2 regions of the Mesorhizobium sp. B2-8-3 genome follow, and region 2 is predicted to be linked to the other one. Evidence: riboswitches for the same ligand, from Rfam matches in the RefSeq annotation. Region 2 holds a riboswitch; the other holds the start of a gene.
The links. Region 2 has a riboswitch for cobalamin ahead of bluB (5,6-dimethylbenzimidazole synthase). Riboswitches for the same ligand answer to the same signal wherever they lie in the genome.

Region 1 (7,084 bases), on a different contig from region 2:
CTGCGCCGACGCATTGGCGACCGGCTGTGCCGGCGCATTGGCGACCGGCTGTGCTGGCGCACTCAGTTTCGTGACGTTGTCGTCTTCCCGCTTGGCTACCGCGCTCATGCCGCCGCCCCTTCCCTGCTCTTTATCTTTTCGAGGGACGATGCCTCGCCATCCGTCAGGTTCTGCACGATCGTGTCCAACACCCGGACCAGGATGCGCCGCTCTTGAGGCGAAACACCGGTCAACGACTCCTCATAGACCTCGCCGGCAAGGCTTTTGACATCGGCGTAAGCGGCGCTCGCCTTCTCGGTCGGGAAGATCATGCGCACGCGCCGGTCGGTCGCATCCTGGCGGCGCTCGATCCAGCCGCCCTCCTCCATGCGATCGACGAGGCGCGAGACGCTGATCGGCTCGATTTCGAGCAGCTCAGCCAGCCGCGCCTGGGTGATGCCTTCTTCCTTGGCAACGCGCACCATCAGCCGCCATTGCGCCGAGGAAAGACCCAACCCACTGGCACGCACCTCGAAACGCTTGCGCATCAGGCGCTGCACGTCGTGGATCAAAAATCCCAATCTGTCGATACCATCTGAAACCATGAGCGATACATATAATAAGCGTGCTTACTATTCAAGTGGATGCTTTGCGCCAGATAGCCGGCAAATCGAGATATCAGGCACCCGATGCGTCGATGGTTAGTGTCCGGTGAAGATAGCTCCGATGCCTTCGTCGCCTGCACGATGGGATTTCTCGGCGGACTCGTCGCCTCGGCGATCAAGCGCGACCAGGGCGTCAAGGACCGGGGCTACCTGATCGAAGGTTCATGGCGGCATGCTCGACCGCACCGACAGCCTGGTCTTCGCTGCGCCGGTCTTGTTCCACATCGTGCGCTATTTCTGGACGGTCTAATTACCGGTCAGAGCCGGTTACGCATCAGCAACGTGACGACGAAGAACGCGCCGAGCGAACTGGTGATGATGCCGATCGGCAGTTCCTGCGGCGGCAAAAGCGTGCGGGCCAGCAGATCGCTGGCCAACAGCAGGATGGCGCCGAACAGCGCGCAGGCGATGACCAGGTTGCGATGCAAGGGGCCGGAGAGCGGCCGGCTGAGATGCGGGATCATCAGGCCGACGAAGCCGATGACGCCGGCCACGGCAACGAGAATGGCGGTCGCCAGGGCGGCGACGAGGAATGTCGCGCGGCGCATCCTCGCCACCGGCACGCCAAGGCTCTCGGCGGCGCTTTCGCCGGCGAGGAAAGCATCAAAGCGGCGGTGGTTCCGCAGGCCATAGGCGAGGATGATGCCGGCGCCAAGCGCCGCCAGGCCGATATTGTCCCAGCGGGCAAGACCGAGCCCGCCCATGGTCCAGAACAACACCGAATGGGCGGCGCGCTGGTCACCGGCGAACACGAGATAGTTGGTCAAGGCAGTGAACAGAAATGAGACGGCGAGGCCGGCCAGGATCAGCCGCTCAGGCCCCTGCCCCTTCACCCGCGACACCAGCAGAAGCACGATTGCCGCCGCCAGCACGCCGCCGGTGAAGGCGGCAAGCGGCAGCGTCCAGACGCCGAACGTGTCGCCGAATAGGGTGATGACGGAGACCGCGCCGGCCGCCGCGCCCGAGGAGAGACCAAACAGAAACGGATCGGCGAGGTCGTTGCGAGTGACCGTCTGTAGCAGCGCGCCGACCACGCCAAGGCCTGCTCCGACGGCGATCGCCAGCAACGTGCGCGGCAGCCTCAGGTCGACGACGATGCTGCCGACCGGGCCGGATGGGCTCTGGCTGCCCAGTCCGGCCGCATGCGCCAGCGCGCCGACGACCTGGCGCAGAGGTATCAGCGTTGAGCCATAGGCGATCGAAAGCAGCCCGAGCGCGACCAGCAGCGCCGCGCCAAGCATCATGGCCAAAGCGAACGATCGGCGGCGCAGATTCACGGCGTGGGACCTGGCGCCGCGATGCCGGCGTCCGGGATCAGCCGAGGCATCCGCGACTTCGTCGATGCCGCAAGGAGCCGTCCACCCATCATTCCAGGGCGAAGCAGGCGCGAAGCGCCGTCGCGCAGACCCTGGAATTCATGGCGTGGCCTGGCACGAGAAATGCCACGGTGCGGAATTCTGAGCAGCGGCGACGCCTCGGCGTGACGGAATGGATCCTCGGGTCTGCGCCGCGTCGCTTCGCTCCTTGCTCCGCCCGTGGATGACGAAGTCGCGAGTGTTTTGGCCAATCTCCAAGGCGGGCGATTCACAGGCAGGCGATCCGTCAATGAAGCCATCCCCATCCCATCAGAACTCCAGGCCTAAAACGCTTCCGGATGCATGGCCCTGGCGATCTCGCCGATCGCCTCGATATTGGCGGGTCCGGGCGTCAGCTCGGCGTAGCGCAGCGCGACGAAGCGCTCGTTCCTGACAGCGTCGGTCTCCTTCATGGCCGGATGGACTTTAAGGAAATCGAGCAGCTTCCTGTAGCCGCCGCCATCCTGGTAATCGAGCAGGATAAGGAACTGCGGATTGCGCGAGGCGACCGTCTCCCAGTCGGTGTTGCCCCAGCTCGTCTCCATGTCGGCCATGATGTTTTCGCCGCCGGCGGCTGCGATCATGGCGTTGGGAATGGCGAACTTGCCGGCGGTGAAGGGCTTGTCCTCGCCGGAATCGTAGAGGAACACGCGCGTGCCCTTGCGGTCGCCGACCTTGGCGGTGATATCGGCAAGCTCGGCCTTCCAGCCGGCGACCAGCTTTTCGGCCTCCGTCTCCTTGCCGAAGATCTTGCCGAGCTTCTCGACGTCGCCATAGAGCAAGTCCATCGAGGCGACGGGCCGGTTCTTGTCGAGATGGACGCAGCTTTCGGTCAGCACCAGCGTCTTGATGCCGTGCGGGGCGAGCGTGTCGGGCGTGACCTCGCCGCCCGGCTTCATGCCGTAATACCAGCCGGCGAAGAAGAAATCCGGCTGCACGGCGACGAGGTTTTCCAGCGTCGGATATTTTGGCGCCAGCTCCGGGATGGAGCCTTGCTCCGCCTTGAACTCGGGGCCGACCTTGTACCAGCCGGTGATGCCGGTAAGCCCGACGATCGACGGCTGCAGCTTCAGCGCGAAGGCCATCTCGGCCATGTTGAGGTCCTGGATGACGGCGCGTTTTGGCGGTGCATCGAAAGTGAGCGCCTTGCCGCAGCTGTCGACGGTGACCGGGAAGGCGAAGGCGGCCGAGGCGAGAAGCGAGAAGGCAAACGACAAAGCGAGGCGTTTCACGGGATGGTGCTCCTTGTTTGGGTTGGGCAGGTTCAGGATGGCGAGGAAGCGCGCGTGGGCAGCTCGAAGACGGTGAGCTCGCGGTCCTCGGTCGGGTGCCGCAGGCGCAGCACGTCGATGCCGAAAACCTCGCGGATATGCGGCTGCGCCAGCGCCTCGCGCGGCGGTGCCAGCGCGTGCAGCCGGGCGTTGCTCATCACCGCGACGTTGGTGGCGAAGGGCGCCACCAAGGCGAGATCGTGCAGCACGGCGACCACGGTCATGCTGAATTCGGCCACCAGTTCGAGCAGTTCTGCGCGGGCGCGCGGGTCAAGGTGGTTGGTCGGCTCGTCGAGGAACAGGATCTTCGGCTCTTGCGCGATGGCACGGGCGAGCTGCGCGCGCTGGCGCTCGCCGCCGGAGAGCGAGCCGATGCTGCGCGCGAGCAGTGGCAAGAGCCCGGTCCGGCGCAGTGCTTCGACGACGATGTCGCGGTCGTCGTGCCGGCGCCTCAGGCCGGCATGCGGGACGCGGCCAAGCTCGACATAGTCGATGAGCGCCAGCCGTGGATCCGGCTGGTCCGTCTGGCCGACCACGGCGATGCTGAGCGCCCGCTCGGCGGCGGTGATCCTGTCCAGCCGGCGGCCGGCCAGGCGAACCTCGCCGTGGCTCGGCGACAACGCCCCGCACAACATGCGCAGCAGGGTCGTCTTGCCGGCGCCGTTCGGGCCGATGATGGCGAGGCGCTCACCCGCCGCCAGCGACAGGCTGACATCCTCGACCAGCGTCCGGCCGTTTGCCGTGGCGCCCAGATCGCGGGCTTCAAGCAGGGGCACGCTCACCGGACTTGCTCCCTGGCCTTACCCGCGGCGGGGATGCGCGCCAGTATCTTGCCGGCGAGCCTTGCCGGGCGCTGGCCGGAATTGCACCAACCGTCGGGCAGCGAGGCATAGAGCCTGGCAAATTCGACCAGCGCGCCGGCGTCGGTGCCCCTGTCGATGGAACCGAAGAGATAGGTGGCTTTGCCTTGCGCCATGAAGGCCACGGTGAGCGGCCGCGCGCAACCCGCCATGCAGTCGATGGTCTCGATGGCAAAGGAAGGCGCCGGCTGCAAGGAAAGCCTGGAGCGCAGGTCGGCGCACAAACCCTCGCCGGACCTCAGCCCAGTCACGGTATCGCGGCACAAAGAACAGACGATGATGCGATGGCTCGAGCGTTTCACCGTTTCACGGAAACGGCGAACCGCTCTATCTCTTTGTTTTGACACAATTCCAGACGGAAAACCGCTACACACTTTTCCTGAAATTGCTCTCGAGGCGTCCAACATTTCCGTCACTTTCCAAAATGGCGACGGAAGGATGCTGGACGAGCCGGCCGACAAGACCGGTGCTCGCGTCTCCTCCCGGCACACCCCGTCCGGTCAACTCATGTCGATGGCAGGTCTCCTGGCTCGCGGGTCGTTGCGCCATCCGCCTTCCCAGCCTTGCCGGCCAGTGGCGTTTCGGATGGAGCTCGCCGCTCACAGTTGCGGGGGCAGCCACGGGTTCGATCCAGACCGGATCTCACCGTGTTCCCTTTTTCACCCCTCGCCTTGCGGCTCGGGGACCATGACGCAGCCATCGTAGGTTGTCCGCGCGCGAGTCGCAACGGCTTCTGCGCGCGTTCATCACCGCGTGAAGCGACCTGCCTGGAGAAATGCATTCGTGGTTCGATTCTCGTTATGATATGTAATAACGTTACACACCAACGAATGCGTAGCAGTCAATCCCTCCTCGCGCCGTCTCACCCAAACATCGGAAAATTTTCAGAAACCGTTCGGGATTTGCCGGAGCCGAAATCGCAAAAAGATCGGGCTGGCGAAAGACAGGTTGCAACGCCTCGATCCCCTGCCAGCCAACGCAGTTTTCCCGACCGCCGCGTCCTCCCAAGCGCGGCCGCAACCTTGGGCACGGAGACGACATGATTGCCGCACGTTTTCACAACAGTCCTCTTGGGCACAACAAGCCGCTCAGGCGCCGCCTTGTCGCCGGCTCCATCGCCGCGCTCGCTTGCGGTGCCGTGATGGTCTGGCACGGCGCCAGAAGCGAAGCATCGAACGTCGCGCCGGGCACGCCCGAAACCAAGCTGGTCAAGGCAGTTTCGGTCTCGCCGGAACCCGTCGCGGATAACCGCGTCGCCATCGGCGAGATCAAGCCGAGGCTGGAGAGCGATCTCGGTTTTCGCGTTTCCGGCAAGCTCATCCAGCGCACCGCCGAGGTCGGCGCCACGGTGAAGAAGGGCGAGGTGCTCGCCCGGGTCGACGACCAGGATTATCGAAACCGGCTGGCCAGCGCGGAAGCCGATGTGACAGCGGCCGAGGCCGTGCTGGTGGAAGCCAGCGCCGCCGAAGCGCGTATCAGCGCGCTGCTCGCCAAGGGTTTCACGACACGCGCCAACCATGACGCGACGCTAAAGAATCTGCGCTCGGCCGAGGCCAAGCTGAAATCGGCGAACATCGCCTTCGCGATGGCCAAGGACCAGCTCGGTTACACCGAGCTCCGGGCCGAATTCGACGGCATCGTCACCGCCACCGGCGCCGAGGCCGGCCAATCGGTCAATGTTGGGCAGATGGTGGTACGCGTCGCCGATCCGGAGAGCCGCGACGCGGTGTTCTCTATCGCGGAAGCAGCCTTTACCAGCGACCGGCGCGGTCGAAAGATACCCGCCGTCACCGTCTCGCTGCTCAGCAATCCGGCGGTCTCGACCGCCGGCACTGTGCGCGAGATAGCGCCGATGGCCGACGCCGCCACCCGCACCTTCCAGGTGAAGGTTTCGCTTGAGAATGCGCCTGACGAGATGCGCTTCGGCGCAAGTGTCGCCGGCCGCGTCGAGATCGCCGGCGCGCCTGTCGTGCTGCTGCCGGGCAGCGCGCTGTTCGACAAGGAAGGCAAGCCCGCCGTCTGGGTGGTGTCGGCCTCGTCGGCTGTCGAGCTCAAGCCGGTCACCATCGCCCGCTACGAGACCGACCGCGTAGTCGTCAGTGCCGGGCTCACCAAGGGCGACCGGGTCGTCACTGCCGGCGTTAACCGGCTGCGGGAACACGAAAAAGTCCGTATCGTTGAGGGAGAAGGAAAATGACCATGTCAAAGACCAAGGTCCTCATCGCCGGCGCCGGCCCGACCGGGCTGACGCTCGCGCTCTGGTTGACCAAGCTCGGCGTTCCGGTGCGCATCTTCGACAAGGCCGCCGCTCCCGGCGAAACCTCGCGCGCGCTGGCCGTCCAGGCGCGCACGCTGGAATTCCACCGCCAGATCGGCATCGTCGACGACGTGCTTGCCGCGGGCGTGAAGATCGAACAGCTCACCGTGCATACGCCGGCAGGCGTCGCCGCGAGACTCCCGCTCGCCGATTTCGGCCGCGGCATCAGCCCCTATTCCTTCGCCTTCGCGCTGCCGCAGGACATCCACGAGCGCGTGCTGATCACGCATCTGGAGCGCGCCGGCGTCGAGGTGGAGCGCGGCACGGAGCTCATCGCTTTCCAGGACAAGGGCCACGCGGTCATCGCGACGCTGAGCAAGGAAGGCCAGACGGAAACCGTCGTCGCCAACTACCTCGCCGGTTGCGACGGCGCCCACAGCACAGTGCGCCACGGGCTGAATATCGGCTTTCCCGGCGGCGCCTACGAACAGTCCTTCTACGTCGTCGACGTGAAAGGCCGTGGCGACATCACCCGCAACGGCATGGACACGACCATCAGCACCTACGGTTTTGCCATCGTCATGCCGGTCCGGCAGTCGGGTTCGATCCGGCTGATCGGCATCGTGCCGAAGGCGCATGAGGCGGACGAGACGATCAGCTTCGAGGCGATACGCGCCGACGTCGAGCGCGACACCGG
Region 2 (7,084 bases):
GATGACGTCGAACTTGTTGACGCCGTGATATTTGTCGGCCGCGGCCTCCGCCGGCGCGTAGCCCTTGCCCTTCTGGGTCACGACATGGACCAGAACCGGGCCTTTGCCGTTGTCGCGCACGTTCTTCAGCACCGGGATCAGATGTTCGAGATTGTGCCCGTCGATGGGGCCGATGTGATAGAAGCCGAGTTCTTCGAACAGGGTGCCGCCGGTGACGTAGCCGCGCGCATGCTCGACCGCCCGGGTGATGGCGCGGTCGGCGCGCTTGCCGAGATAGGATGTCAGCTTCTTGCCGAAATCGCGCAGGCCGAGATAGGCCTTGCCGGAGGCGAGCCTGGCCAGATAGGCGCTCATGGCGCCGGTCGGCGGCGCGATCGACATGTCGTTGTCGTTGAGGATGACGATCAGCCGGGCATCGAGCGCGCCGGCATTGTTCAGGGCCTCGAAGGCCATGCCGGCCGACATCGAGCCGTCGCCGATGACGGAAATCACATTGTTGCGGCCGTCCGACAGGTCGCGCGCCATGGCCATGCCGAGGCCGGCCGAGATCGAGGTCGACGAATGCGCCGCGCCGAACGGGTCGTATTCGCTCTCGGCGCGCCGGGTGAAACCGGAGAGGCCGCCCTCCTGGCGCAGCGTACGGATGCGGTCGCGGCGGCCGGTCAGGATCTTGTGCGGATAGGCCTGATGGCCGACGTCCCAGATCAGCCGGTCTGCCGGGGTGTTGAAGACATAATGCAGGGCAACCGTCAGTTCGACGACGCCGAGCCCGGCGCCGAGGTGGCCGCCCGTCTGCGAGACGGCGTCGATAAGCTCGGCGCGCAGTTCCGCGGCAAATTGCGGCAGCGCGCCCTCATCGAGCGTCCGCAAATCCGCCGGAATGCGGACCTTGTCGAGCAGCGGCGTGTCTGGCTTCACTCGGGCGCGTCCTGCCTTATCGATCGAACACGGCGCTATCAACAGATTGCGCCATAATCATGCGCGGAATAGGCCGCCGGCGGACGAATGTAAATGCGCGCCAGTGACGCGCAAGCGGACCCTAATTCTCCGGCAGCGGGATGAACTCTTCTTCATCGCCGGGAACGATATCGAAGCGGCCTGTCTTCCATTCCTGCTTGGCCTGCTCGATGCGTTCCTTCGAGGACGACACGAAATTCCACCAGATATAGCGCTTGGAGCCCAGCGAAGCGCCGCCGAACAGCATGAAATGCGCGCCGCGCTCGGAGGAAACGACGATCTCCTCGCCCGGCTTGAACACCAGGAGCCGCTCGGCCGGGAAAATATCGCCGGCGATCGACACGTCGCCCTCCAGCGTGTAGATGGCGCGCTCCTCGGCATCGGCCGGGATCTTCACGCTCGCGCCCGCCGCCAGCCTGAGATCGGCGTAAAGCGTGTCCGAAGCGGTCGCCACGGGCGAGCGCAGGCCTGAGAATTCGCCGATGACGACGCGGCCGCTGACGCCCTCGGCATCGATCTGCGGCAAGCGGGCCACCGACGTGTTCGCGAACACCGGGGCAATTTCCTCCTTGCCGTCGGGCAGCGCCAGCCAGGTCTGCAGGCCGGAGACCGACATCGGTGCGCCGCGCAACTCCTCCGGCGTGCGCTCGGAATGGACGATACCGCGCCCGGCGGTCATCAAATTCACGTCGCCCGGCGCGATCACCATTTCAGTGCCGAGCGAGTCGCGATGCCTGATCTTGCCGTCGAACAGGTAGGTGACGGTGGAAAGCCCGATATGCGGATGCGGGCGCACGTCGAGCGCATGGCCGGCGCGCAGGATCGCTGGCCCCATGCGGTCGAAGAAGATGAACGGCCCGACCAGACGGCGTTTTGCCGTCGGCAAGGCGCGGCGCACCTCGAAGCCGCCAATGTCCTTGGCGTTGGGGACGACCATCAGTTCGATCTGGTCGCAGGCGAAGGCATCGCCCGGTTCAGGATCGTTTCCCGGAAAGAAGCTCATGTCGGATCCTCAGGCGAAACGCAGCGCCGACCTGGCCTTCGCCTTGGCAGCTTCTTCCTCGCGATTGCGCGGTTCCTGGTTGGTTTCGAGCGAATCGATCAATTCGCGCGCGACAGCTGTGATCGCCTCGACCGCATGGTGGAAGGCATGCTCGTTGCGCTTGGAGGGCTTGGTCGAGCCGCTCAGTTTGCGCACGAATTGCAGCGCTGCGTCATGCACTTCGTCATTGGTCGCCGGCGGCTCGAAATTGGCCAGGGTCTTGATGTTGCGGCACATAGCTTGAACTCCTTACCTGCTTTGTCTGCCTCACCGTCGTCCAAATTACTCTGCGTCGTTACTCTGCGTCGAGCGGCTCCGTTCCTACCGGCTTGCCGTCGCGCGACAGCCTGATCTTCTCGACCTTGTCCTCGGCCGCTTTCAGCAGCCGGTCGCAATGCGCCTTCAGCGCTTCGCCGCGCTCGTAGATCTTGATCGACTGGTCGAGCGGGACGTCGCCGCGCTCAAGATCATCGACGATCTTCTCCAGCGCGTCGAGCGCCTGTTCGAAGCTCATCGCCTTGACGTCCTCATTGCCTTCCAATGCCATAGCCTATCCCTTCATCAGCCGCCCGACATGGGCGGCGACTGAAAATGCCAGTCCCTGCAGATCGTAGCCGCCTTCCAGCAGGCTGACGAGCCTGTTGGAGCTGTGGCGGCCGGCGCGCTCCATCAATTGCCCGGTCGCCCAGTCGAAATCATCCTCGGTCAGGTTGATCTCCGCGAGCGGATCGCGGTGGTGCGCGTCGAAGCCGGCTGAAATGATGATCAGGTCCGGCGCGAACGCATCGATCGAGGGCAGCACGCGCGACAGGAAGGCATCGCGGAACAGGTCGCTGCCGGTCTGCGGCGCGAGCGGCGCATTGACGATGTTGCCGGCGCCGGTTTCGCTTTTCGCTCCGGTACCGGGATAAAGCGGCATCTGGTGCGTCGAGCAATAGAGAACCGACGGGTCGTCCCAAAAAATGTCCTGTGTGCCGTTGCCGTGGTGGACGTCCCAGTCGACGATGGCGACGCGCTCGGCCTGATGCTTCTTCTGCGCGTAGCGGGCGGCGATCGCGGCCGTGTTGAACAGGCAGAAGCCCATCGCGGTGGTCTTTTCGGCGTGGTGACCCGGCGGACGGGCGGCGACGAAGACGTTGGCGGCACGGCCCTCGAAGACGTCGTCCACCGCCGCGTTGGCGCCGCCGATCGCCGTCACCACGGCCTGCCAGCTTTTCGGGCTGGCGCTGGTATCGGCGTCGATCGAGACGATGCCGTTCTCAGGGATCGCCGCGCGCACGCGCTCGACGAAATCCTCGGGATGCGCATAGAGGATCGTTTTCTCGTCGCCTTCGGGCGCCTTGACGCGGTCGAGCGCCGAAAAAGCCTCGTCGTCGAGCACGCGTTCGATGGCGCGCAGGCGGTCAGGCCGCTCGGGATGGCCGGGCGGCGTGAGGTGTTCCAGAAAGATCGGGTGCGTGTAGAGACGGGTGTCCATGGCGCCTAATCTAGGCACCGGCGGCGCGGATGACCATGTTTGAAAGCCGAATGGCTGGGGAAAATTGCGCCAGCCCATGTCGCTGGCGCCATTGGCGCGGCGCAAGCTTCGCGGTAAGGTTCTTCGCTGCCTGGTGCCCGCGACGCGGGAGAATCGGGAACACGGTTGAACTCCGTGGCGTGCCCAACGCTGTGAGGGGGACCGCGCCGGCAAAGCCACTGTCGATGACGGGAAGGCGCCGGATGCGGGAGGATCCCGAGCCAGAAGACCGGCCCGGCAGACATGGTTTTCCGCTTGGTCAGGCGGGGGACTGCTTGTCGCAAGGGGAAAAGCGATGACGGCAGCAGCGATCGCCGCGAGCGGCGACGACTTTGACCAATTGGCGCGCGACGCGGTCTATCGGGCGATGTTCACCAGGCGTGACGTGCGCAGCCATTTTATCCCCGACGATCTCGACGACAGCGTGTTGGCGCGGCTCATCACCGCCGCGCATCATGCGCCGTCGGTCGGCTACATGCAGCCGTGGAACTTCATCGTCATCCGCGATCCAGGCAGGCGTCAGCAGGTGCGCGACCTGTTCCTCGCCGCGCGCGAGCAGGAGCTGCCGGCGATCGAGGCGGAACGGCAGGCGCTTTACCGCAAGCTGAAGCTCGAGGGCATCTGCGAAAGCGCGCTCAATCTCTGCATCACCTGCGACCGGCAGCGGTCGAAGGACTCGCCGCTCGGGCGTTGGCACAATCCGGAGATGGATCTCTACAGCACCGTCTGCGCGGTGCAGAATTTCTGGCTGGCGGCGCGGGCCGAGGGTGTCGGCGTCGGCTGGGTCAGCATCATCGAGACGGAAGCGCTGAAGCAGCTCTTGTCGATCCCGGAACATGTGACGCCGATCGCCTATCTCTGCGTCGGCCGCGTCTCTGCCTTCGCGCCGAAGCCCGATCTCGAGGCGCATGGCTGGGGCAAGCGCCTGCCGCTGCCGGAGCTGGTGATGAGCGAGACTTTCCGCGGCGCCGGCGAGGCGCCGCTCAAATCGGCAATCGCCAGGCTTGGCGGCCCATCAAAGCCATGATCAGGCGGCTCTCGGGGTATCCCAGCGCGAGCCGCCGCCGAAAGAGCCCAGCGCCTTGTCGCGCAGTTCCCCGAACTTGGACGAGGCCTCGGCCAGCCGGTGGTCCCATTCGGGATTGGGCACCTGGCCCTCGATGGCTTCGAAATAGACCTGCATCAGCGAGGCAATGGCGAAGGGCTCGATGAAGGCCGCCTTGAAGGCCCAGGCAAAGACGATGGCCAGCACGAAAGCCCAGCCGGCAAGCTGGCCCGGCATGACCCAGAGGATCGCGGCCGCGGGCGCCAGCATCAACAGGAAGATGACGAAGGACACGCCCCACATGATCGCCGCCAGCCAGACGGCGTTCTTGACCATGTGCTTGCCGTTCTGGGCGTAGAGGACGACGCCTTGCCTGGCCGTCTCGAAGGGCGAGTTCGAATTGATGCGGATGTTGTAGCCGAGGATGATCTCGTCGACATAGGTCAGCGAGATACGGATGACGGTGTTGATGAAGCCGACCAGGCCGCTCAGGCCCGGGATCGGCAGGAAGGCGGCTATGCCGCCGATCAGGCCGGTGATGGCGCGGATGGCGCCCTTGACCAACTGGTCGACGACGAAAAGGATGTTGGCCTCGGCGAAACGCTGGGTGACCACTTCCTTGGCATAGGCGATCTGGTTCTGGCCGTCAGGGACATCGTGGCCGTCGATCAGATGCACCATGACGGCGATATGGCCCGCCTTCAGCACGTAGAGGATGTATTCGCGGATCCAGTAGACGGCGATCGACACGACGCCGAAGCCGACCACGCCGCCCCACAGAGCGAAGGACATCGGCCCGTCGGGATCGGTCGAGATGTGGCCGACGCCGTAGCCGACGCTGGCCCCCGTCCCAGTCGCCATGATGTAGGCAACCGTGATGCCGAAATAGACGATCATGCGAAAGACGATGAACGGCCATGTCCGCATCATGATGGACACCGACCTGGCGATGCTGAAGTCCCACATGCCCCGACTCTCCACACCCCCGCGCATGATCCCGAAAATCGGAATCGATTTTTGGGAAGGGCCATGCGCTGAATCAAAGTTTTTACAGCGTCCTTTGCGCGTTCAAAGAACGCGCGGCGCTGTAAGAGTTGGCGGTGGAGGATGCGCTCGCCCCATTGATTGTCAATCGCGGCGGGGTTGCGGCGGCCGGAAAGCGGTGCACAACCCGGTGGCTTGGTTACCCAAGCGTGCCGTCAACCCTCTTGCGCAAGCCTTCGAGCAGTTGCTTGAATGCCGCGATCGCCTTCTTCGACGTCGCTTCGGGATCCTTCGAATTGGCGATGCGCTGCGCGGCCTGGCTGCTGGCGCCATTGATCAGCCGTGAGGTGGTCTCGGGATCAAGCTCTGGAACGACCACCCCCTCGTCCTGCAGCTTCGTCAGATGGTCGGTCATCGAGGCGATGCAAGCGCTGGCATTCGGCCACTGCGCCGGGTCGCCGAGCACCGCCGGACCGTCGCGGAACATGATGCGCTGGATTTCCGGCTCCAGCGCCATTTCGATATAGCTGGTGCATTCATCGACGAAATGCTGCCAGCGGGTCGGCGCCTTCGAAGCCACCTCGTTCACCCGCTCGGCCATTTCGCCGTCGATCTCGGCGATCACCGCCTGCAGCAGCCCCTTCTTGTCGCCGAAATGATGGTAGAGCGCGCCGCGCGTCAGGCCGGCCGACGCGGTGAAATCGTCCATCGAGGCCTCGGCGTAGCCGACCGTGCCGAAGGCGTGGCGGGCGGCCGCGATCAGCTTGGCGCGCGTTTCGGCGATCATCTCCTTGCGCGGTCTGTGCATGGCTCTGGCCCTACTCACATACGTTTCGTATGCCAATTGACATACGCTGCGTATGAACTATCTCACATTCATACGCAGCGCATGTAGTTTTAGTATGCAACCTTGTCGAGGAGCAGGATCATGCGAAACCCCTATGCGGACATCTTTCGGGCTCCCGGCACGAAAGGCTTTGCCGCGGCCGCCTTCATCGCGCGGCTGCCGATCGCCATGGCGCCGATCGGCATCGTGGCGATGCTCTCGCAGACGCATGGCGAATATTGGCTGGCCGGGGCGGTCTCCGCGACCTACGCCCTTGTGAATGCTGTTTTGTCACCGCAGATCTCGCGATGGGTGGATCAGCTTGGCCAAAGCGCGATTGCCCTGCCGACCACGCTTGTCTCGGTGCTTGCCTTCACGACATTGATCGTGGCGGCCAACCAGCACTGGCCGGCCTGGACCCTGTTCGGGTCGGCGCTGCTTGCCGCCGCCATGCCCAACATCCCGGCGCTGGTCAGGGCTCGCTGGACCGAGATTTTTCGCGATCGTCCCGAGTTGAGCACCGCCTTCGCGTTCGAATCGGCTGCGGACGAATTGGTTTATGTCGCCGGAGCCTCGCTGTCAGTGGGCTTGAGCGCGGCGCTGTTTCCCGAAGCCGGCATGGTGGTCAGCACGTTGCTGCTCGCGCTCGGTTCGGCGGCATTCCTGCTGCAGCGCTCGTCCGAGCCACCGGTACGTCCGGCGGAACATGGCGCG

Region 1: it holds a riboswitch for cobalamin, as region 2 does, so the genes downstream of both, FJ418_RS16860 (DUF1636 family protein) here and bluB (5,6-dimethylbenzimidazole synthase) in region 2, are expected to answer to the same signal.

What each region holds. Positions count from the first base shown of each region.
Region 1 covers NZ_VFTW01000010.1:62,145-69,228, reverse strand. The annotation lists gene FJ418_RS16890 (HlyD family secretion protein) at 1-108, opposite strand, end outside; gene FJ418_RS16885 (MarR family transcriptional regulator) at 105-584, opposite strand; partial or broken gene FJ418_RS16880 (phosphatidate cytidylyltransferase) at 717-894, shown strand; gene FJ418_RS16875 (iron ABC transporter permease) at 902-1,888, opposite strand; gene FJ418_RS16870 (ABC transporter substrate-binding protein) at 2,284-3,231, opposite strand; gene FJ418_RS16865 (ABC transporter ATP-binding protein) at 3,264-4,052, opposite strand; gene FJ418_RS16860 (DUF1636 family protein) at 4,049-4,432, opposite strand; cobalamin riboswitch at 4,628-4,835, opposite strand; gene FJ418_RS16855 (efflux RND transporter periplasmic adaptor subunit) at 5,170-6,327, shown strand; gene FJ418_RS16850 (FAD-dependent monooxygenase) at 6,324-7,084, shown strand, end outside.
Region 2 covers NZ_VFTW01000021.1:29,986-37,069, forward strand. The annotation lists gene dxs (1-deoxy-D-xylulose-5-phosphate synthase) at 1-918, opposite strand, end outside; gene FJ418_RS24370 (pirin family protein) at 1,040-1,960, opposite strand; gene FJ418_RS24375 (DUF2277 domain-containing protein) at 1,970-2,236, opposite strand; gene FJ418_RS24380 (exodeoxyribonuclease VII small subunit) at 2,295-2,546, opposite strand; gene FJ418_RS24385 (histone deacetylase family protein) at 2,550-3,476, opposite strand; cobalamin riboswitch at 3,591-3,768, shown strand; gene bluB (5,6-dimethylbenzimidazole synthase) at 3,811-4,542, shown strand; gene FJ418_RS24395 (hypothetical protein) at 4,543-5,526, opposite strand; gene FJ418_RS24400 (TetR/AcrR family transcriptional regulator) at 5,744-6,352, opposite strand; gene FJ418_RS24405 (MFS transporter) at 6,473-7,084, shown strand, end outside.